Regions from separate parts of the Methylobacterium sp. J-092 genome, predicted to be linked through region 1. Evidence: predicted binding sites of a transcription regulator. Region 1 holds the regulator's gene; each other region holds the start of a gene.

Region 1 (6,928 bases):
CCTCATCCTCCAGGGACCGCCAGGAACGGGCAAGACCTGGCTCGCGAAGCGGCTGGGTTACGCGCTGATCGGCGCCAAGGACACTGAGCGGCTACTCGCCCTACAGTTCCAGCCGTCGCTGTCGTACGAGGATTTCGTGCGCGGATGGCGCCCGGACGGGCGAGGCGGCTTGCGGCTCGCCGACGGTGCCTTCCTGGAGGCGGTGCAGGCGGCGGCTGCCGAGCCGGGACGGCCCTTCGTCCTCGTGATCGAGGAGGTCAATCGCGGGAACCCAGCGCAGATCCTCGGGGAGCTGTTGACCCTGGTCGAAGCTACGAAGCGCGGCCCCGAGGAGGCGCTCCGCCTCGCCTACCCTAGGTCTCTCGACGAGCGCGTGTACGTGCCCGAGAACCTGTACATTGTCGGGACCATGAATCTGGCCGACCGCTCGCTGGCCTTGGTCGACCTCGCTTTGCGCCGACGCTTCGCCTTCCTCACGCTGATGCCGGAGCTCGGTCCGCCATGGCGGGCGTGGTGCGTCGACCATGGGGTCCCGCCGGCGTTGGTCTCCGAGATCGGGACGCGCATGGATGCGCTCAACGCCGTCATCGCCGAGGACCGGGCGCTCGGCCCCCAGTTCCAGGTCGGCCACAGTTTCGTGACCCCGGTCGGCGACGACGCCATGTCGGAGGAAGGATGGCGGCGATGGTACTCCGAGACCATCGACACCGAGGTCGCGCCGCTGCTCGCGGAATACTGGTTTGACGATGCGACGAAGGCGCGCGAGCGGACCGCCGCGCTCCGACTGCAGGTTTGAGGGTGGGCGTCGCCCCGACTGTTGACGGAGGCACGACGTGGCGCAGCCACGGCGGCATTCCCGTCCGTAACCTCTGGATGCTGCTGGTCTATGCCGCAGACCTTGCCGGCTTCCTGGACCGAGCGGAGGGGGACGTCGACGAGGAGACCGAGTTGCCCGAGCTTCTGGCGATCCTGCTCGCGACCGTGGTCGAGCGGCGCCTGCGACGCAGCCTCTCGCGCGGCTACCGGATGACCGGAGCAGAGCTACCGAGGGTGCGCGGCCGGATCGATTGGTTGAAGACGGAGAGCGGCTCGTTGCTCCGACGCGGGCTCGTCGCCTGCCGCTTCGAGGAACTGACGAACAACACGCCGCGCAATAGGTTGGTGCGGGCCGCCCTCGAACGCATGGCGACCGTCGTCGCGAAGCCGGACCTGTCCCGGCGCTGCGGGGGTCTCGCGCGCACTCTTGCTGTGCAGGGCGTGAGTGGCATGCGCCCAACCCGCGCGGAGACCTCCACCGACCAAGTCGCGCGGCACGAGACCGAGGACCACTTGATGGTAGCGGTCTCGACGATGGCGCTCGACCTTTTGATCCCCGCGGAGACGGCGGGCGACGTCCACCTGACGCGCCTTGATCGCGACGAGCGGTTGCTCCGCAGGATCTTCGAGAAGGCCGTCGCGGGCTTCTATCGGCACGAGCTCGGCGGCTCGCAGCGCGTGCGTGTGCAACTGGGTCTCGGCTGGGACACGGCCACGCCGACACCCGGGTTGACCGCGCTTTTGCCCGGCATGCAAGCCGACGTCGTGCTGGACCACAAGGAGCGCCGGACGGTGATCGACACCAAGTTCACGGGTATCCTTACGGCCCGTCCCTACGGGGGCGAGTCTTTCAAAAGTGCGCACCTGTACCAGATGTACGCCTACCTCCGGTCCCAGGCTGGGAGGGGCGATGCGCGGGCAGACGTCGCCGGGGGGGTGCTGCTCCACCCGTCCCTAGACCGCCACATCGACGAGGGCGTGACCATACAAGGGCATCACGTCCGATTCGCGACGGTGGATCTCGCTCGCCCAGGCGCAGACGTTCGCTCCAGGCTGCTCGAAATTGCGGGTGCATAACCATGCAGCGGTGGGGTGGGATACGCCGCATATCGAACGAGAGCCATGGCTTTCCAAGCCGGGCGTACGGCTGAGCTTCATACCGTACTGCCGTTTTAGCCCCGCTGGCGCTCGTACCCGAGTCACCCACTGATCCAGCGAGATTGCAGGCCAACCTTCCCAACAGGGTCTCGATCTCAGGGCTCCACATGGTGCTGGCCGCCGGGGTCGTGTTCTGGCTCGTCCGCGCCGGCCTCGCCCTGGTGCCGTTCCTGGCGCTGGCCTGGCCGATCAAGAAGATCGCCGCGGCGCTGGCGATGGTCGGGGTCACCGCCTACTGCGTCTTCTCCGGCTGGGACATCGCGGCCGAGCGTTCCCTCGTGATGACCCTGATCATGCTCGGGGCGATCCTGGTCGATCGCCCGGCGCTCAGCATGCGCAACCTCGCTCTCGCCGCGCTCATCGCGCTCTCGCACGAGCCGGAAGGCTTGCTCGGCCCGAGCTTCCAGATGTCGTTCGGGGCGGTGGCCGGCCTCATCGCCTGCGCCCGCCTGATCGATGGAGGGATGTTCCGCCGCGACGGGGCCGGGCGGATCGGCCGGCTGATCGCGCTGTCGCTGACGACGGTGGTCGGCACCCTCGGCACGACGCTCGTGGCGCAGGTCGCGACCGCGCCCTTCGCCACCTACCACTTCCAGACCGTCCAACCCTTCGGGCTGATCGGCAACGCGCTCACCCTACCGCTGGTCTCGCTCGCGGTGATGCCGGCGGCGGTGCTGGGCATCGTCGCCTACCCGTTCGCCCTCGACCAGCCGGTCTGGTGGCTGATGGGACTGGCGGTGCGCGGCATGCTGACCATCTCCGGCTGGATCCAGGGGCTCGGGCGCGCCAACGTCGTGGTCCCGGCCTTCGGCACCGCCGCGCTCGGGTGCCTCGCCGCGGGGCTGCTGCTCGCGACGCTCCCGGTCTCGCGCCTGCGCTGGCTCGCCCTGCCGCCGGCGCTGCTCGGGCTCGGCCTGGCGACGATGCCGGCCCGCTACGACATCTACGTCGACCGCCAGGGCAGCGGAGCGGCGGTGCGCCGCGCCGACGGCAGCCTCGTCGCCCTCGGGCGGCCGTCGAACTTCGTGCTGGAGCAGTGGCTGAAGGCCGACGGCGACGGCAGGCCGGGCGCGCAGGCGACGGGCGGTTCCGTTTGCGACCGGATCGGATGCACGCTTCGGTTGGCCGACGGGCGCGCGGTGGCGCTTCTGAAGGATCGCCGCGGCTTCGCGCAGGATTGCGCCAAGGCCTCGGTGCTGATCACGGCGCTCGCCGCACCGCCCGGCTGCGCCGCCGCCCTCGTCATCGATCGCGCCTACCTCGCCAGCCACGGCGCCGTGGCGATCCGCGTCGAGCCGAATGGCTTCATTCTGGCCGACACGCATGAGCCGGGACGGACGCTGCCGTGGCGCCCCGCGATGGTCCGTCCCCCGCCCCAGGGAACGGATGACGCGGCAGCGGGCGGATCGTCGCCCGCGGCCGAGCCCAAGCCGAAGGACGTCCCGTTCCAGGGCATGGCCGTACCGCCCCCCCGGGCGGAGGACGCCGACCCGGCACCCGACGATCCGGCCGCGGACGGCCCGAACCCGGAGATGCCGGGCGAGACCCTTCAGTAACGGCGCACGAGGCTGACCAGGCGGCCCTGGATCTGCACCCGATCCGGCCCGAGCACGCGGGTCTCGTAGGCCGGGTTCGCGGCTTCGAGCGCGATCGAGGAGCCGCGACGGCGCAGCCGCTTCAGCGTCGCCTCCTCGTCGTCGATCAGCGCCACGATGATGTCGCCGGTGTTGGCGGTGTCCTGCTTGCGGATGACCACGAGGTCGCCGTCGAGGATGCCCGCCTCGACCATCGAGTCGCCGCGGACCTCCAGGGCGTAGTGCTCGCCGCCGGCCAGGAAGTCCGGCGACATGGTGATCGCGTGGCTCTGGTTCTGGATCGCCGAGATCGGCGTGCCGGCCGCGATCCGGCCCATCACCGGGATCGACACCGCGCGCCCGCTGTCGTCGACCATCTGCGTCGTGGAAGGACGCGGCGGCACGGCCTTCGAGCGCCCGCCCTCGACCACGCTCGGGGTGAACCGGCGCGGCGCGGCGGGAGCTGCCGGCACCGGGGCGGGCGCGCTGGAGCGGCCGGCGCCGTCGGGCATGCGCAGCACCTCGATCGCCCGAGCCCGATTCGGAAGCCGGCGCAGGAAGCCGCGCTCCTCTAGGGCGGTGATCAGCCGGTGGATGCCGGATTTCGACTTGAGATCGAGGGCGTCCTTCATCTCGTCGAACGACGGCGGAACCCCGTCCTCGCGCATCCGCTCGTCGATGAATCGCAGGAGATCCAGCTGTTTACGGGTCAGCATCGGCGCGGCTCGCAGGAATGCGCGGCCACACGAAGGTGGAGCCGCAGAAACAAAACACGAACACGTTAAACGTTCGTCAAGTGTTCCGCAAGGGTTCTCATCGGCCGATCCGACCGTTGCATCGAATTTCGTCGCGCGCCGAGCCCTTTTCGATCGCTGTGCTGCGGGGCTCAGCCCTCGAGGCTGCGGCGCACGGCGCGGGCGGTGACCGCCGAGACGCGCACGTTCGATTCCCGCGTCACGCCGGCGATGTGCGGGGTCAGGATGAGGTTCGGCACGTCGATCAGCGCCGCGCCGCCCGCGGCGTCCACGGGCTCCTGGGCGAACACGTCGAGCGCCGCCCCGCCGAGGTGCCCGGACCGAAGCGCCGCGGCGACGGCGGCCTCGTCCACGACGCCCCCGCGGGCGGCGTTGATCAGGATCGCGCCCGGCCGCATCCGGGCGATCGCCGCCGGCCCGATCATGTCGCGCGTCGCCTCGGTCAGCGGCACGTGCAGCGAGAGCACGTCGCTCGTTGCGACCAGCGCGTCAAGGGTCAGGCTCGCCACCGCGCCGTGCGCCGGGCGCCACGCGGCGTCGTCGGGCGCAAGGTGCGGGTCGAAGGCGGCGACGGTCATGTCGAGGGCCGCCGCACGGCGGGCGGTCTGGCGGGCGATCGCGCCGAAGCCGACGAGGCCGAGGCGCTTGCCGGCGATCTCGCGTCCCATCAGCGCGTTGCGCGGCCACGCGCCCGCGGCGACCTGCGCGCTCGCGCCGTAGGCGCCGCGCAGCAGCAGCAACGCGGTGCCGATCACGTACTCGGCCACCGCGCCGTCGTTGGCGCCGGTCGCGGGATGGACCGCGATCCCGCGGGCGGCGCAGGCGGCCAGATCGATGTTGTCGAGCCCGACGCCGAGGCGGCCCACCACCCTGAGGTCGGATGCCGCCGCGAGCAGGCCCGCGCGCACCTGCGTGCGGTTGCGGACGATCAGCCCGGACGCGCCCGCGAGCGCCGCGCGCAGGGCGTCCGGCCGGTCGACCAGGGTCGGATCGTAGAGCGTCTCGAACCCCGCGAGCTCCGCCGCGATCGCGGCCTCGTCCATGAACTCGCTGATGACGACCTTGCGCATGGGGCGGCGATCCTTCTCCGCGGCCGGGCCGGTGCCGGCGGGCTGCCCGCTCTGCCGCGGCGTCCGGGCGACGTCGCAGCTGGGGGCATCGTCATCACGCAGCCGAGCGCGTCGGTAAAGGCGGCCGCGCCGCCTATCCGAGTGGGTGCGCCGATCGCAGCGCGATTAACCGCTTCGCAATGCCGCCCGGCGTAAGGTCCCGGGCATGAGGTGCGACCAGCGACAGCGCCTCCCGACATTGCGTGACCGACGCCGACGGCCGAGCCGGCGATTCGGAGACACCGGAGCAGTTTGACCATGGCCCTCGATCTCAGCATGCCGATCCTGGTCGTCGACGACTACCAGACGATGGTTCGCATCATCCGCAACCTGCTCAAGCAGCTCGGCTTCGAGGAGGTCGACGACGCCTCCGACGGCACGGCCGCGCTGGCGCGCCTCAAGGGCCGCAAGTACGGCCTCGTGATCTCCGACTGGAACATGGAGCCGATGACCGGCTACGAGCTGCTTCGCCACGTCCGCGCCGACGAGGGCCTGCGCACCACGCCGTTCATCATGGTCACCGCCGAGTCGAAGACCGAGAACGTCATCGCCGCCAAGAAGGCCGGCGTGAACAACTACATCGTCAAGCCGTTCAACGCCGCGACCCTGAAGAGCAAGATCGAGGCGGTCTGCGGCGCCTGACCGACCTTTCGGGGCCGACACGCGGAGGAATGCTGACGATGGGTTTGCAAAGACCGCTCGGCGCGACGATCAACCCGGCGACCATGGTGTCCGAGTTAATCGAGATCGCGGACTACATCGCCCACGTGCGCGACGAGATCGCGGCCCTGCGCGCCAACGAGCTGACGCACGACCGCATCCCGATGGCGCACGAGGAGCTCGGCAACGTCCTCGCCGCGACCGCCGGCGCCACCAACACCATCATGGAGGCGGCCGAGTCGATGCTGGCGCTCCCGGACGGGCCGGAATACCGCGCCGCGGTCGAGAGCGGCATCGGCACGATCTTCGAGGCCTGCGCCTTCCAGGACATCACCGGCCAGCGCATCGGCAAGGTGGTCGCCGCCCTGCAGCAGTTCGAGCTGCGGCTCGCGCGCTTCGCCAGCGCGGTGCGGGCGCGGGACGCCGCCGGACAGGACCCGGCCGAGGCCGAGCGCAACGAGCGCGCCCAGCGCCTGCTCCTCAACGGCCCGCAGCCGAACGGCCCGGCGACGGCACAGGACGACATCGACGCCCTGTTCGCCTGAACCTCGACGGGAAGGGGCCGGCTCCGCTAGAGCGTTGCGCCTGACGTCGGGGCATCGGGGGACAGCATGGCGGCACGGCTCTGGTCCGACCTGACCACGCGCGAGGTCTCCGGGCGCGGCATGGGCCGCACGGTCGCGGTGCTGCCGGTGGCCGCGATCGAGCAGCACGGCCCGCACCTGCCGCTCTGCACCGACGTGGCGATCATGGAGGGCTACCTCGCGCGCGCCCGCGCCCTGGTGCCAGCCGATCTCGACGTGCTGGTGCTGCCGGTGCAGTCGGTCGGCAAGTCCGACGAGCACGACGCCTTTCC
Region 2 (6,928 bases), on a different contig from region 1:
CCAGGTTCTGGCGGATCGGGGCTACTTCTCCGGTGAGGAGATCCTGGCCTGCGACCGGGCGGGGATCGCGGTCACCCTGCCAAAGCCGATGACGTCCGGCGCGAAGGCCGAGGGCCGATTCGGCAAGCAGGACTTTGTCTACCAGGCGAGCGACGACACCTATCGCTGCCCGGGGGACCAGACGCTGACCTATCGCTTCGAGAGCATCGAGAACGGGATGACCCTACGGCGGTACTGGACGTCGGCCTGTTCGAATTGCCCGATCAAGACCTCCTGCACGCCCGCCGAGCAGCGTCGCATCACGCGTTGGGAACACGAGCACGTGCTGGAAGCCGTCCAGCGCCGGCTCGACGAGAACCCGAACGCGATGCGTGACCGCCGCCAGACGGTCGAGCACGTCTTCGGCACCCTGAAAGCCTGGATGGGAGCGACCCACTTCCTGACCCGGGGGCTGAGGAACGTGGCCGGTGAGATGAGCCTGCAGGTTCTTGCCTACAACATGAAGCGGGTGATCGCGATCCTCGGTGCCAGCCCGCTCATCGCAGCCATCCGAGGCTGAAAGCCCGGTCCCTTTGGGCCTTGCGCTGTCAGGTCCGTCCAGTCCGCAAACGCGTTCTCACACAGCCTCGGTGGGGAGCGGACACTGGCCCTTCACCCTGAAGCGGACCGGTCACTCACATTGGAGCATCAAGCATGTCGAGGACCGGACAAGCAGGCGTCGGCCCTCCGCTGCATCGGCCAACTGTCTCGCTAAGGATGCGCTCAAGCCGGACGAGATGAGCGAGCTTGGTGCGGACCTCGGACAGGTGCGCACTGGCAATGTCCTGCACCTCAGCACAGGATCGGTGACCGGGCGCAGCCAACGTCAGCAAGGTTCGGATGTCCTCGATCCCGAAGCCCAACGCACGGGCGTGGCGAATGAACGCCAGACGCTGGACGTGAGCGGGATCGTAGGCCCGGTGACCGCCTCCGGTGCGGGCGGGCGGCGGCATGAGCCCAATGCGCTCGTAGTAGCGGACCGTCTCCAGATTGACCCCGGCCGCCGCCGCGAGTTGCCCGATGGAGAGGCCGCGCGGACCTGTGACCATTTTGCGCTTGATCCAGTAGTGGCTACGGGATGCAGAGTGCCATGATCATGATCGACACACCATCCATAGTGGCTCCCGCGAGTCCCACCCTGCACCCACCAGACAGCCTGCCGGTTCCCTCAGGAAGCTGGTTCGCCGGACTTGGTACTGTCGCTGGGCTGGGTGCTCTGGCGGCATCGTCCTGCTGCGCCCTGCCGGTGGCGCTCCTCGGTATTGGGGCGACGGGAGCCGTGTTCAGCGGGTTGGCGATGTTGGCGAGCATCCGGCCGCTCCTGCTCGGGGGGGCTGCGCTGGCCCTCCTCGTGGGGTGGGCGCTGTTCTTCCGCAGCCGGGCAACGACCTGCGCCATGGCTGGTCCATGTGCCAGCACCGGATCATCCCGGCGCACGGTTGCCCTACTCGGGCTCGGATCGGCGCTGGTTGCCCTGGCGCTTGTGTGGGAACCCTACCTTGAGCCGGTGGTGCTCAAGGCCATTCGGTAAGGCGGATGCAGCTTCAATCCACTCTCACATGTCCGCATTGCAGCCATCAAGCGACGGAAACGATGCCGACCGACGCCTGCCAGTTCTTCTATGAGTGCACCGGCTGCGGTACGCTCCTGCGCCCGAATGCGGGCGACTGCTGCGTGTTCTGCTCCTTCGGTGACGTGCCTTGTCCGCCGATCCAAGAAGCTCGTGAAAGCGGTCAGCCAGCGTCCTGTTGCTCGGGACCATAGCGATCGGCCCAGCCGAACCTCGCAGTTCAGAACGCCCTGTTTAACTCAGCCAAATGAATGGCCGCTTTCCACTCAATTCGGACGTAGATCATCCTCCACTAGGATGCTGCGAAGCGGACCTTCCGAGGGGCCGCCAAGGGTCGAAAGCAACCTAAACGCCATGTCGGGTATCCGACCGTTTTTCCGGCGATTGATTAAACCTCAGTTTCGCTGCCGAAAAATGGCTGCATCTCTGTCAGTAAACGGTGTCGGCTATTCAAACGTCGGGTAAACGTTCGCCTCTGACAATCTAGCGTCGATGCTTGCGCGTCTGGTTTTGCGCATTGCGCTATTGAAACCAGCCAGACGACTTGCGGCCAGCTTCAGTCGTACAACGGTGTTGCCTCTTACGTCCGCTTTCGGGCGCCGCGCTGGGGAGCCTGAACGACTGGGTTGGGTCGGATGCGGAATGTCCGCTTCAGGGCGAAGGGTCAGGGTCCGTTCCCCACCCGGTGCGGACCTACAGTCGGAAGCTGCTTCTCATACGTTTCCCCAGTTTCAAGGCGATGCCAGGAGGCGGTAAGCAGGAGGATGTCCACGTTCCTAAGCGGGCTTTCCGCCTTCCCCATCACTCCAGGCGACGCTGAGGGTCGAGTAGATGTGCCTGCCCTGCGCAAGCTCGTCGCCCCGCTCTGCGCGGCAGGGGTCAACTCGATTGGCCTCCTCGGCAGTACGGGGACGTATCTCTTCCTCTCGCGTACGGAACGCCGTCGCGCACTGGACGGCACCCTTGAAGAGGCGGGAGCCGTACCGATCGTCGTTGGGGTTGGGGCACTGCGAACGGATGAGGCTGTGCGGCTGGCACAGGACGCGCAGGCTGCCGGTGCCGTCGCCGGGCTGCTCGCGTCCGTGTCCTACACTCCGCTTACCGATGATGAGGTGTTCGAGCACTTCGTCACAGTTGCGCGGGAGAGTGGCCTACCGCTCTGCATCTACGACAATCCGGGCACCACGCATTTCCGGTTCAGTCCGGTTCGCGGCGGCGGCGAGCTACCACGGCGGCAATCTCGCGACCGACGCGCCAACGAGCCCCCACCTCCTCGCGCCGAGGATCAAGGCGGAGGTCTACGTCGCCGCGGCCACGGACGACGGCAGCTATCCGCCGGCGATGGCCGAGCGGTTGGAGGCATCGCTGACGCAGGCCGGCGTGCGGTACGAAACGCGCACCTATCCGGCCGCACACGGTTGGATGATGCCGGACTTCCCCGTCCACGATCCCGCCGCCGCCGAGCGTGGCTGGGACGACATGCTCGCGCTCTTCCGCCGGACCCTGCACGGAGAGGCGTGATCGCAGATGAGCGTTCGCCGAGGGCTGGCTCCTGCCGCATCCCTCAAAGCGGGTATGGGCTTCGACCCCTTGGTAGGGCTGCGAGCCTCAGCCTGCCGTGTAGAGGATACGGCGCTTACGCGGGGCGCCTTCCGCTTATCCGCCTCGGGGTGACCTGGAACGGTGCCGGCGCCGCCGCCAGGATCGGCTTCCAGGTCGCGCTCCAGTCCTCAAGGGGCACGGGATCGGACCGGTAGACGAGGTCGAGGAAGGCGAGGCCCACCTCCGCAGTTGCCCGCTTGACCAGGGGGTTCAGCGGGCCGCCGTTCCGGAGGGTTCGGTCGGTGAAGACGCTGTGCGAACCGCCCTCGAACACGACCAAAGCCTTCCGGGGGGTGGGGATCGCCGCGTAGACGTCGATGCGGTCCTGGGCGGGCGAGTAGCGACCCGGGATGCGGATCGTGTCCTCGGTCGTCGTCACGTGGAGTGTTGGGACGTCGACCGAGGCGAGCACCGCCGCGAGGTCGGTCTCCCCGTAGAAGGGCGGTGCCGAGATGACGATACTCGCGGTGAAGCGCGGGTCCCGGTACCCGAGGAGCTTCCCGTCCCGGACGACCTGGGCGCCCGTGAGGATCAGGGTTGTGTTCGCCCCGAAGGAATGTCCGGCCGCGACGATGCGCTTGCGGTCGATGGTGTCGTGGAAGGGGCCGCCCCGGTCGAGCAGGCGGTCGAGCCCGAAGCGCACGTCGTGCGTCCGCTCGATGGCCTCGCGCTCGTCGGCAGCGCTGTCCAGCCGGTCAAGCAGCAGGAGCGGGTTGCCCTGCCACAGCGTCTCGTCGCTGCCGACGTGCTGGATGTGCAGGCTGGCCGTCCCGGCCGCGGACCACCCCTCGCCGAGGTAGCTGTAGCCCTTCCGCGAGCCGCCGAGCCCGTGGGAGAAGACGATCAGGGGGATCGGGCCCTTCCTGGTGGACGACGCCGGCCAGTAGAGCCTGGCCGGCACCGCGCGGTTTCGGGAAGCGTCGATCCATTCGAAGTCGATGAACCGGGCCTCCTCAGAGGCCGACAGCGCCAGGGCCGACCGGCGCGAGAACAGGCTTCCGGCGCCCGCCGCCAGCACCATGGCCCCGAAGCGGCGGCGGTCGAGGCCGACCGGGCCCGCCCCCGAGGAGACGCCCGGCCGGGACGGAGCATCGTCATGGATGGTCATGAATGTCTCGCGGGAGCCCGGCTGGCAAATCGAACAGACCGAAACCTTATGGCTTCGGTTTGACGCCGCTGGGCCCGATCAGATGTGTCCCGTCGCACGGTGACGAGCCTTGACGAGGCCCGTCACCGTGCCCGTGGTCATGCCTCCCCGCTGGCGGCCCGGGACCCGAACCGCCGGCGGAAACCGACCTTCCGGGCCGGGCGGACCTGTCGCAAGCGGCGAGACCGCTTCGTCGTCCCCCCGTAGCGTTCGCAATCGCCCATCCGGGAAAGAGGTCCGCAACGAAATGTGCGTCCGCCATCAAGCGTGACCGCTGGACGGAACGCGTCGAATCCGTTCATGGTTTGTTCGTAACGTGGATTCGCGGAGGATCACATGCAGGTCATCGAAATCGTCATCGGCTACCCCATGCCGGTGCCGCTTCTCGCAAGACCCGTCCGGGCCGGCTTCCCGAGCCCGGCCGATGACTTCATCGAGGAGGAGATTGACCTCCAGCGCCTGCTCATCGTCAATCGCCCTGCCACCTTCCTGGTCCGGGTCGCCGGCGACAGCATGCTGCTCGCCCACCTGCACGACGGCGACCTCGCGGTGGTCGACCGGTCCCTGACCCCGCGTACCGGCGACGTCGTGGTGGTCGACATTGACGGGGAGCGCTCCTTCAAGGTCTGGAAACGACAGGGACCCCGGGTCACCCTGCACTTCGCCAACCCGCGCTTCCCCGAGTTCAGCCTGGCGCCCGACGCCCTGGTCGAGGTCTGGGGCGTCGTCTCCGGTTCCGTGTGCGCCCGGCGCCGCTGCGAATGAGCGCCCGGGCCTACGCCCTGTCCGACGGCAACAGCTTCTACTGCTCGTGCGAGCGGGTCTTCGATGCCCGCCTTGCGCGCCTTCCCGTGATCGTGCTGTCCAACAACGACGGCTGCGCGATTGCCCGGACCACCGAGGCCAAGGCGCTCGGCATCAAGATGGGTGAGCCCTGGTTCAAGATCCGCGACATGTGCCGCCAGCAGGGCGTGAAGGTCTACTCGTCGAACTATGCCCTCTACGGTGATATGTCCGCCCGTGTGAACGCGATCTATAGGGATTTCTCGCCGCGCATCGAGATCTATTCCATCGACGAGAGCTTCCTCGACATCTCGGACGTGCGGGAGCGGGACCGGGCGTCCCTGTGCCGGGACATGCGGGCGACCGTGCGGGCCTGGACGGGCATCCCCACCTGCGTCGGCATCGGGACGACGAAGACGCTGGCCAAGCTCGCCAACCACATCGCCAAGAAGGCGCCCGAGCTCGAAGGAGTCTGCGACCTGACCGACCCGGTCCAGTATGACCACTGGATGGTGCGAGTCGCGCCAGAGGAAATCTGGGGCGTCGGGGCGGCCTCGGCCCGCCGGCTGGAGGCGCTCGGGTGCGAGAGCGTCGCCGACGTACGCGACCTTGACCCGAGGATCGCCCGCAAAGCTCTGACGGTGGTGGGCGAACGCCTCGTGCACGAGCTCCGCGGGACGGCCTGCCTCGACTTGGAGACCGTTGCCCCGACGCGGAAGGGATGCGCCGTAACCCGGTCGTTCTCCGAGCGCGTCGAGGATCGCGGCACGATGGAGCAGGCCGTCGCCACCCATGCCTCCAGACTCGGCGAGAAGCTTCGGCGGGAGGGGTTGGCGACCAACCACGTCACGGTCTTCTTCCACACCTCGGAGCATGACCGCGACCGGCCGCAGAGATCGATCTCCACCGTCGTCACGCTTCCCGAGGCGACCAACGACACCCTCGCGCTAGTCAAGGCCGCCACCCACGGCGTCCGGAAGACCTGGCGTGACGGGTACCGCTATTCCAAGGCCGGGGTGGTCACAACCGACCTGATGCCGCTGGCTACCTCGCAACGCGCCATGCCCGGCCTGGGTCAACTCGACCGCGAGATGGGGGTGGCCCTCATGGAAGCCCTCGACGCCTGCAACCGACGCTTCGGACGGGGTGCCGTCGTGCCGGGGGCCGCCGGGTTCGCCCCAAAGCGTTCGTGGTCGACAAAGTTTGAGATGCGGTCGCCACGATACACCACACGGGTCGATGAGTTGCCCGTAGTGGCTGCGGCATGACGGTGCCGACCGAGGCGAGCCGTGCTGCCTTTCCTGGCCCGGAGGGGTACCTAGCTTTGGTCCCACTCGGCCGATAGCGCTGGTTCCACATTTCAACGACTGGCGCCCTCGGCCCACTTGCTGCCGAGGAGCAAGACATGGCCATCGAAACGTCCAGGGGCCGACGGCTGCGGGCCGCCCCCGCGTCAGCATTATGGATCTGTTCGACGTAGCGGCCTGGGGCTCAGATTCGGTCTTATCCCGGCTAGGAGCGTACGAGACCGATGCGCTGTGAAGAACGGTGACCACGTAGCCCCGCCCAACGAATATATGGGTCTCGCCGAGCGCGATGCGACCTGCGTCCAGCTGGGCGGTGCGCACCACCAGCGACTGCATCGGAAGCTCTTCACAAGCGCCTGAGTTTTTTCATCACGGCTGCAACTTTGCTACATTGCGACGGAATGAGCTTGCCGTCCTGCTTCCTGTTTCAGCATCCAATTAGATCCAATCGCTTCAATCCACGTGGCAACTCGTACGATA
Region 3 (6,928 bases), on a different contig from region 1:
CACCGCCGGCGGCTCTGGATCCCGGGTTCGCCGAAGGCGCCCGGGAAAGGCGGCGGCCGAGTCTCGAGGTGCTTCGGAGATGCCTGAACCCGGTCGCCCGTCGCGGGGACTTGGAATTTCGTCAGCAATCGGACCTCGGACACATGACCGGCCTCGCCATCCTCGACGTCGCGCGCGACGGCATCTTCGTCTTCCTCAAGGTCGCCGGGCCGCTGATGCTCGTGGCGCTCGCCGTCGGGCTCGTGGTCTCGCTGGTCCAGGCGCTGACGCAGATCCAGGAGCAGACCCTGATCTACGTGCCCAAGATCGTCTCGGTCTTCGCCGCCCTCCTGCTGATGCTGCCGTTCATGGGCGACGCGCTCGCCGGCTACATGACCCGCATCGCCGCGCGCATCGCCGCCGGCCAGTGAGACGGGGCGGGCGGCCGGCTGCTATGACGCGCCATGAACCTGCTCCTGCCCGGGATCGCGGCGGCCTACCTGCTGACCTTCGCCCGCGTCGGCACGCTGATCATGCTGATGCCGGGCATCGGCGAGCAGTCGGTCTCGCCGCGCATCCGGCTGTCCTTCGCCCTGCTGGTCTCGCTGCTGCTGTTCCCGATGGTGAGGCCGCTGCTGGCGGTGGGCCCCGACGCGATCGGCGCGCCCCGGCTGATCGGCCTGCTGTTCTCGGAGACGCTGGTCGGGCTGGTGATCGGGCTGACCGTGCGGATGATCCTCGCCGCGCTCCAGACCGCGGGCCTGATCGTCTCGCAGCAGCTCGGCCTGTCCTACGCCATGACCGTCGACCCGGCGCAGGGCGGCCAGCAGCCGGCGCTCGGCAACTTCCTGTCGCTGCTCGGCATCACGCTGATCCTCGCGGCCGACCTGCACCACGTGGCGCTCGACGCGATCTCGCGGAGCTACGCGGTGCTGCCGCCGCAGGCGGTGCCGGCCTTCGGCGATGCGGCGACGCTGGCGCTGAAGGCGGTCGGCCGCGGGTTCACCCTCGGCGTCCAGATCGCCTCGCCGTTCATCGCCTTCGGCATCCTGTTCAACCTCGGCCTCGGGGTGCTGTCGCGGCTGATGCCGCAGCTGCAGGTGTTCTTCGTCGCGGTGCCGGCCTCGGTGCTGATCGGCATGCTGATCCTGTTCGGCTCGCTCGGCGTGATGATGACCGTGTTCCTGGACGACCTCGGCCGCTACCTGCTCGAGTTCGCCGGGCGGTGACCACGACGACGCACAGCCGCCGCGGCCCCGGCCAGGTCGGGAGCCGTTGACCCATGGCCGAGGGGACCGAGCAGGAAGACAAGACCGAGGAGCCGACCCAGCGCCGGCTCGATCAGGCGATCGAGCAGGGCAACGTCGCGACCAGCGCCGAGATCAACACCTTCGCGATCCTGGCCGCCTTCACCCTGGCGCTGATGATCGCCGGGCCGGGCATCGCCCGCGGCCTGCTCGCCGAGATGCGCGGCTTCCTGATGAACGCCCACGCGGTCCCCGACGACCCGCACGCCATGGCGGGGATCGCCGGCCGCACCCTGACGATCTGGTTCCAGGCGCTCGCGGTCCCGGTCGGGCTCGTCGCGGTGGCGGGGCTGGCCGCCGGCCTGCTGCAGCACCCCCTGGTCTTCACCACCGAGACGCTCGGGCCGAAGTTCGAGCGGATCTCGCCGATGGCCGGCGCCAAGCGCATCCTCGGGCTTGAGGCGCTGTTCCAGTTCGGCAAGGGGCTGGCCAAGATGGCGGTCGTCGGGGTGGTGGTCGGCACCGTGCTGTGGCGCGACCGCGACCGGCTCGAGGTGTTCGCCCGCCTCGATCCGGCGGCCTGCCTCAGCGCGATCCTCGGCATCAGCGTCAAGCTGCTCGGCGGCGTGCTCGCCATCCATCTCGTGATCACGATGGCCGACGCCCTGTACCAGCGCTACCGCTGGCGCCAGCGCCTGCGCATGTCCAAGGAGGAGATGAAGCAGGAGATGAAGGAATCGGACGGCAACCCCGAGGTGAAGGGCCGGATGAAGCAGATCCGGATGCAGCGGGTGAAGAAGCGGATGATGGCCGCCGTGCCGACCGCCACGGTGATCATCACCAACCCGACCCACTACGCGGTGGCCCTGCGCTACGAGGCCGGCATGGGCGCGCCGGTCTGCGTCGCCAAGGGCGTCGACTCCCTGGCCTTCCGCATCCGCGAGCTGGCCAAGGCGCACGACGTGCCGGTGCTGGAGAACCCGCCGCTCGCCCGCGCGCTGCACGCCACCGTGGACATCGACGAGGCGATCCCGGCCGAGCACTACAAGGCGGTCGCCGAGGTGATCGGCTTCGTGATGCGCCTGCGCCGCCGGGCCGCCTGACGGGTCCGTACGCACGGTTTGTCCACCTTCCTCCGTCAGGCTTCGCCGCGACCGACCGGAAGACAGCCCTTGCCGATCGGCGGCGTGAAGGCATAACCGGTCCTTCGTTTCTGGATTCAAGGCCCGATGGCGGATCTGAGTGGACCCACGCCCGCGGTTTCGGGCTCGATCGACCGGTCGGAACGGCCCGGGCGGGTCGGATTGCTGCTCGTCCTCGCCGGGCTGCTGGTCGGGGCGGCGATCGGCCTGTCGTTCGTGGCCAACGAGCAGGCGCAGTCGCTGATCATCTGGCTGCTGGCGCTGCTGGCCATGGCCGGCGTGTTCTTCCTGTTCGCGATGGCGATCGGCGCGATCCAGCTCAGCGGGCAGGGCGGGCGCGACGACATCACCAAGGCGATCGTCGACGCCGCCCCCGAGGCGACCGTCGTGGTCGAGGAGGGCGGCCGGCTGATCTACGCCAACGAGGCCTATCTCCACGTCGCGGGCGGCGACAGCTTCTCGACGCTGCGCCCGGTCGAGCGGATCTTCGTCGGCTCGCCGGAGGTGTCGGAGGCGATCTACCGCCTGTCCCAGGGCGCCCGCGACGGGCGCAGCCACGCCGAGGAGGTGCGGATGTCGCCGCCGCCGGCGGCGAGCGCCAGGGGGCGCGACTTCGCCTGGTACCGCATCCAGGTCCGCCCGCTTCCGCGGCCGGGACGGGCCGCCTCGCTGTGGACGGTCAGCGACATCACCGCCGAGCGCGAGCGCCAGGAGAATGTCTTCCAGGAACTCCAGCACGCGATCGACTACCTCGACCACGCGCCCGCCGGCTTCCTCTCGATCGATCCGACCGGGGCGATCGTCTACATGAACGCGACGCTGGCGGCCTGGCTCGGCTACGACCTCGCGGTCGTCGGCCCCGGCGGCCCGCACCTCTCCGAGATCGCGCCCGCCGCCGACGCGCTGATCCAGAATGCCGGGCTCCCCGGCGAGGTCCGCACCGACCGGTTCGACCTCGACCTGCGCCGCCGCAACGGCCACCCGATGCCGGCGCGGCTGTATCACCGCGTCGCCTTCGGCAAGGACGGCAAGCCCGGCGCGTCGCGGACCTTCGTCATCAACCGCTCGGCCGGGGCCGAGAGCGACGAGCCGCAGCGCGCCGCCGAGGTGCGGCTCGCGCGCTTCCTCAACAACTCGCCGATCGCGATCGCGACGCTGGACCGCTCCGGCCGGATCGCGCGGGCGAACGCCTCGTTCGCGCGCCTGTTCGGCACCCTGCCGCGGCACGCGGTGGCCGATTCGGCCGCCGGCGCCGAGGAGCCGAACGTCGCCGAATCGGTGGTCGAGCGCGACCGCCCGGCCCTCGATGCAGCGCTCGCCAAGGCGGCGAGCGGGCTCTCCGAGATCGAGCCGATCGAGGTGATGCTGATGGGCAATGCCAACCGCTCGGCGCGGGTCTGGCTCAGCCCCGCCGGCGGGGAGGGCGCTCCGGGCCAGGAGCCGGAGGAGGCCGATCGCGAGCCGCTGATCCTCTACGCCCTCGACACCACGGCCCAGCGCCAGCTCGAGCAGCAGATCGCCCAGACCCAGAAGATGGACACCGTCGGCCAGCTCGCCGGCGGCATCGCGCACGACTTCAACAACGTCCTCCAGGCGATCATCGGCTACTCGGACCTGCTGCTCGCGAGCCACAAGCCGACCGATCCGGCCTTCCAGGACATCATGCAGATCAAGCAGAACGCCAACCGGGCGGCGGGCCTCGTGCGCCAGCTCCTGGCGTTCTCCCGCCGCCAGACGCTGCGCCCGGAGGTGATGAACGTCGGGGAGGCGCTCTCGGAGCTGACGCTGCTGCTGAAGCGCCTGCTCGGCGAGCGGGTCGGGCTCGACCTCAAGCACGGGCGCGACATCTGGCCGGTGAAGGCCGACGTGAACCAGTTCGAGCAGGTGATCGTGAACCTGGCGGTCAACGCCCGCGACGCGATGCCCGGCGGCGGCCGCCTGCTGATCCGCACCGCCAACGTGCTCGACCCGGGCGCCGCGGCGAAGCCCGACGGGCGCGGCGGCGCGCCGGCCGGCGACCACGTGCTGATCGAGGTGCTCGACACCGGCGAGGGCATCCCGGCCGACCTGATGGAGAAAATCTTCGAGCCGTTCTTCACCACCAAGGAGATCGGCAAGGGGACCGGCCTCGGCCTCTCGACGGTGTTCGGCATCGTCAAGCAGTCGGGCGGCACCATCGACGTGCAGTCGACCGTGGGTGAGGGCACGAGCTTCCGGATCTACCTGCCGCGCCACGAGCCGGCAGCGCTGCCCGAGCCGACGCCGGCGCTGCCGAGCCCGACGGCCGACGCGTCCGCTCCCGCCACCGCAGCGCAGGCGCCGGGCGAAAGCTTCGTCCTCGTCGGCGATCCGCCCGCGCCGCCGGCTCCGAAAACGCCCCCGCGAAAACCCTCGGCCGATCATACCGGGCAGGGGGTGATCCTGCTCGTGGAGGACGAGGATCCGGTCCGCGCCGTCAACAGCCGCGCGCTGTCGGCCCGCGGCTACACCGTGCTCGAGGCCGCCTCCGGCATCGACGCGCTGCACATCGTGCGCGAGGGCGGCCACCAGATCGACCTCGTCGTCTCGGACGTGGTGATGCCGGAGATGGACGGCCCGACCCTGCTGCGCGAGATCCGCAAGCACCTGCCGGAGCTCAAGGTGATCTTCGTCTCCGGCTATGCCGAGGACGCCTTCCGCAAGAACCTGCCGGAAGGCGAGACCTTCAACTTCCTGCCCAAGCCCTTCAGCCTGAAGCAGCTCGTCGAGACGGTGAAGGCGACGATGGCCGAGCCGTGAGGCGGCGGGCAGGCGCGGAAAAGGCTCCTTGGCGAGCCGATTCCGCCCTTGCTCGATGAGAACAAAACGGGTACATCAAATGCAGGTTCCAGCGCATTGAGATGCGCGCCCAACCCCTGCATAAGGATGCCGCACGATGGCTCAGGCCGCACTGAAAGTGGTGGAAACCCCCGGCATGGTGGACAAGGACAAGGCGAAGGCGATCGACGCCGCGCTGTCCCAGATCGAGCGGGCCTTCGGCAAGGGCTCGATCATGCGGCTCGGCAAGAACGACAAGGTGGCGGAGGTCGAGACCGTCTCCACCGGGTCGCTCGGCCTCGACATCGCGCTCGGCGTCGGCGGCCTGCCGCGCGGCCGCGTCATCGAGATCTACGGGCCGGAATCGTCGGGCAAGACCACGCTCGCGCTCCACACCATCGCCGAGGCCCAGAAGAAGGGCGGCGTCTGCGCCTTCGTCGACGCCGAGCACGCCCTCGACCCGGTCTACGCGCGCAAGCTCGGCGTCCAGCTCGACGACCTGCTGATCTCGCAGCCCGACACCGGCGAGCAGGCGCTCGAGATCACCGATACGCTGGTGCGCTCCGGCGCGATCGACGTGCTGGTGGTCGATTCGGTGGCGGCGCTGACGCCGCGCGCCGAGATCGAGGGCGAGATGGGCGACAGCCAGCCCGGCCTCCAGGCCCGCCTGATGAGCCAGGCGCTGCGCAAGCTCACCGGCTCGATCTCGCGCTCGAAGTGCATGGTGATCTTCATCAACCAGATCCGGATGAAGATCGGCGTGATGTACGGCAGCCCGGAGACGACCACGGGCGGCAACGCGCTGAAGTTCTACGCCTCGGTCCGTCTCGACATCCGCCGCATCTCGACCCTCAAGGACCGCGACGAGGCGATCGGCAACCAGGTCCGCGTCAAGGTCGTGAAGAACAAGGTCGCGCCGCCGTTCAAGCAGGTCGAGTTCGACATCATGTTCGGCGAGGGCGTGTCGAAGGTCGGCGAGCTGATCGATCTCGGCGTCAAGGCCGGCATCGTCGAGAAGTCCGGCGCCTGGTTCTCCTACAACAGCCAGCGGCTCGGCCAGGGCCGCGAGAACTCCAAGGGCTTCCTGCGCGACAACCCCGAGATCGCGGGCAAGATCGAGACGTCGATCCGGCAGAATTCGGGGCTCGTCGCCGAGAAGATCTTGGAGAACGCCAAGCCGACCGAGGACGAGCTCGACGAGGGCGAGGCGTAGTCCGTACCGCCCCTCCGAAGCGGCACACCGAAACGAAGAAGCGCGCCGGCCCGGGAGGGCGGCGCGCTTCTTCGTTATGAAGCCCCGAATGGGGAATGCCGGACGGGCCGACGCCTCGGCTCAGACGTCGCGAAGGCTCACGCCGAAAAGCCGGCCGGCTCGAACAGGAAGTCGTCGATCGTCGGGATGCTCACGGAGAGCCCGGCATAGGCCGGCTTCGACAGGCGCCACGGCCGCTCGGCCCGGGCGCGGATCGCCTCCGAGGGACGCAGGCGGCGCAGCGAGCCTTCCGGCTCGACCTCCTCGACGGTGAGGAAGCCGTAGACCTGCAGCCGGGACGCGATCAGCTTGGTCTCGCGGTCGCCCGCCGCCACCGTGAGCGTCCCCGTGGCATAGACCGCATCCATCAGCGCGCGCTGCTCGGACCGGCGCCGGGCCTGCCCCTCGCGGACGCCGCCCTCGTACGGCAGAGGCCGGCCCGCGGCGGCGATCCGCCGGAAGGGGACGACGTTCTCGGCCGCACTCGAAACGCTACCCATACGCATCACCCT

What was found. Region 1 encodes LexA, which represses DNA repair genes until DNA is damaged. Its sites were predicted from a motif close to TGTTCNNNNTGTGTTCNG; they were not measured.
Region 2: MKK60_RS06595 (LexA family protein) is a predicted target of LexA. The motif match lies at 4,654-4,671, and genes of this name have one in related genera.
Region 3: recA (recombinase RecA) is a predicted target of LexA. The motif match lies at 5,204-5,221, and genes of this name have one in related genera.

The regions. Positions count from the first base shown of each region.
Region 1 is NZ_JAKSXU010000186.1:1,981-8,908, forward strand. It holds gene MKK60_RS22070 (AAA family ATPase) at 1-796, shown strand, start outside; gene mcrC (5-methylcytosine-specific restriction endonuclease system specificity protein McrC) at 799-1,893, shown strand; partial or broken gene MKK60_RS22080 (ComEC/Rec2 family competence protein) at 2,043-3,530, shown strand; gene lexA (transcriptional repressor LexA) at 3,524-4,264, opposite strand; gene MKK60_RS22090 (NAD(P)-dependent oxidoreductase) at 4,435-5,373, opposite strand; gene MKK60_RS22095 (response regulator) at 5,671-6,054, shown strand; gene MKK60_RS22100 (protein phosphatase CheZ) at 6,093-6,617, shown strand; gene MKK60_RS22105 (creatininase family protein) at 6,684-6,928, shown strand, end outside.
Region 2 is NZ_JAKSXU010000067.1:96,837-103,764, reverse strand. It holds gene MKK60_RS06625 (IS1182 family transposase) at 1-559, shown strand, start outside; gene MKK60_RS06620 (MerR family transcriptional regulator) at 675-1,088, opposite strand; gene MKK60_RS28650 (mercuric transporter MerT family protein) at 1,118-1,570, shown strand; gene MKK60_RS06615 (GDCCVxC domain-containing (seleno)protein) at 1,576-1,803, shown strand; partial or broken gene MKK60_RS06610 (dihydrodipicolinate synthase family protein) at 2,374-2,818, shown strand; gene MKK60_RS06605 (dienelactone hydrolase family protein) at 2,714-3,130, shown strand; gene MKK60_RS06600 (alpha/beta hydrolase family protein) at 3,246-4,319, opposite strand; gene MKK60_RS06595 (LexA family protein) at 4,695-5,123, shown strand; gene MKK60_RS06590 (Y-family DNA polymerase) at 5,120-6,409, shown strand.
Region 3 is NZ_JAKSXU010000112.1:23,753-30,680, forward strand. It holds gene fliQ (flagellar biosynthesis protein FliQ) at 144-410, shown strand; gene fliR (flagellar biosynthetic protein FliR) at 444-1,208, shown strand; gene flhB (flagellar biosynthesis protein FlhB) at 1,262-2,329, shown strand; gene cckA (cell cycle histidine kinase CckA) at 2,456-5,146, shown strand; gene recA (recombinase RecA) at 5,283-6,377, shown strand; gene MKK60_RS13100 (hypothetical protein) at 6,515-6,916, opposite strand.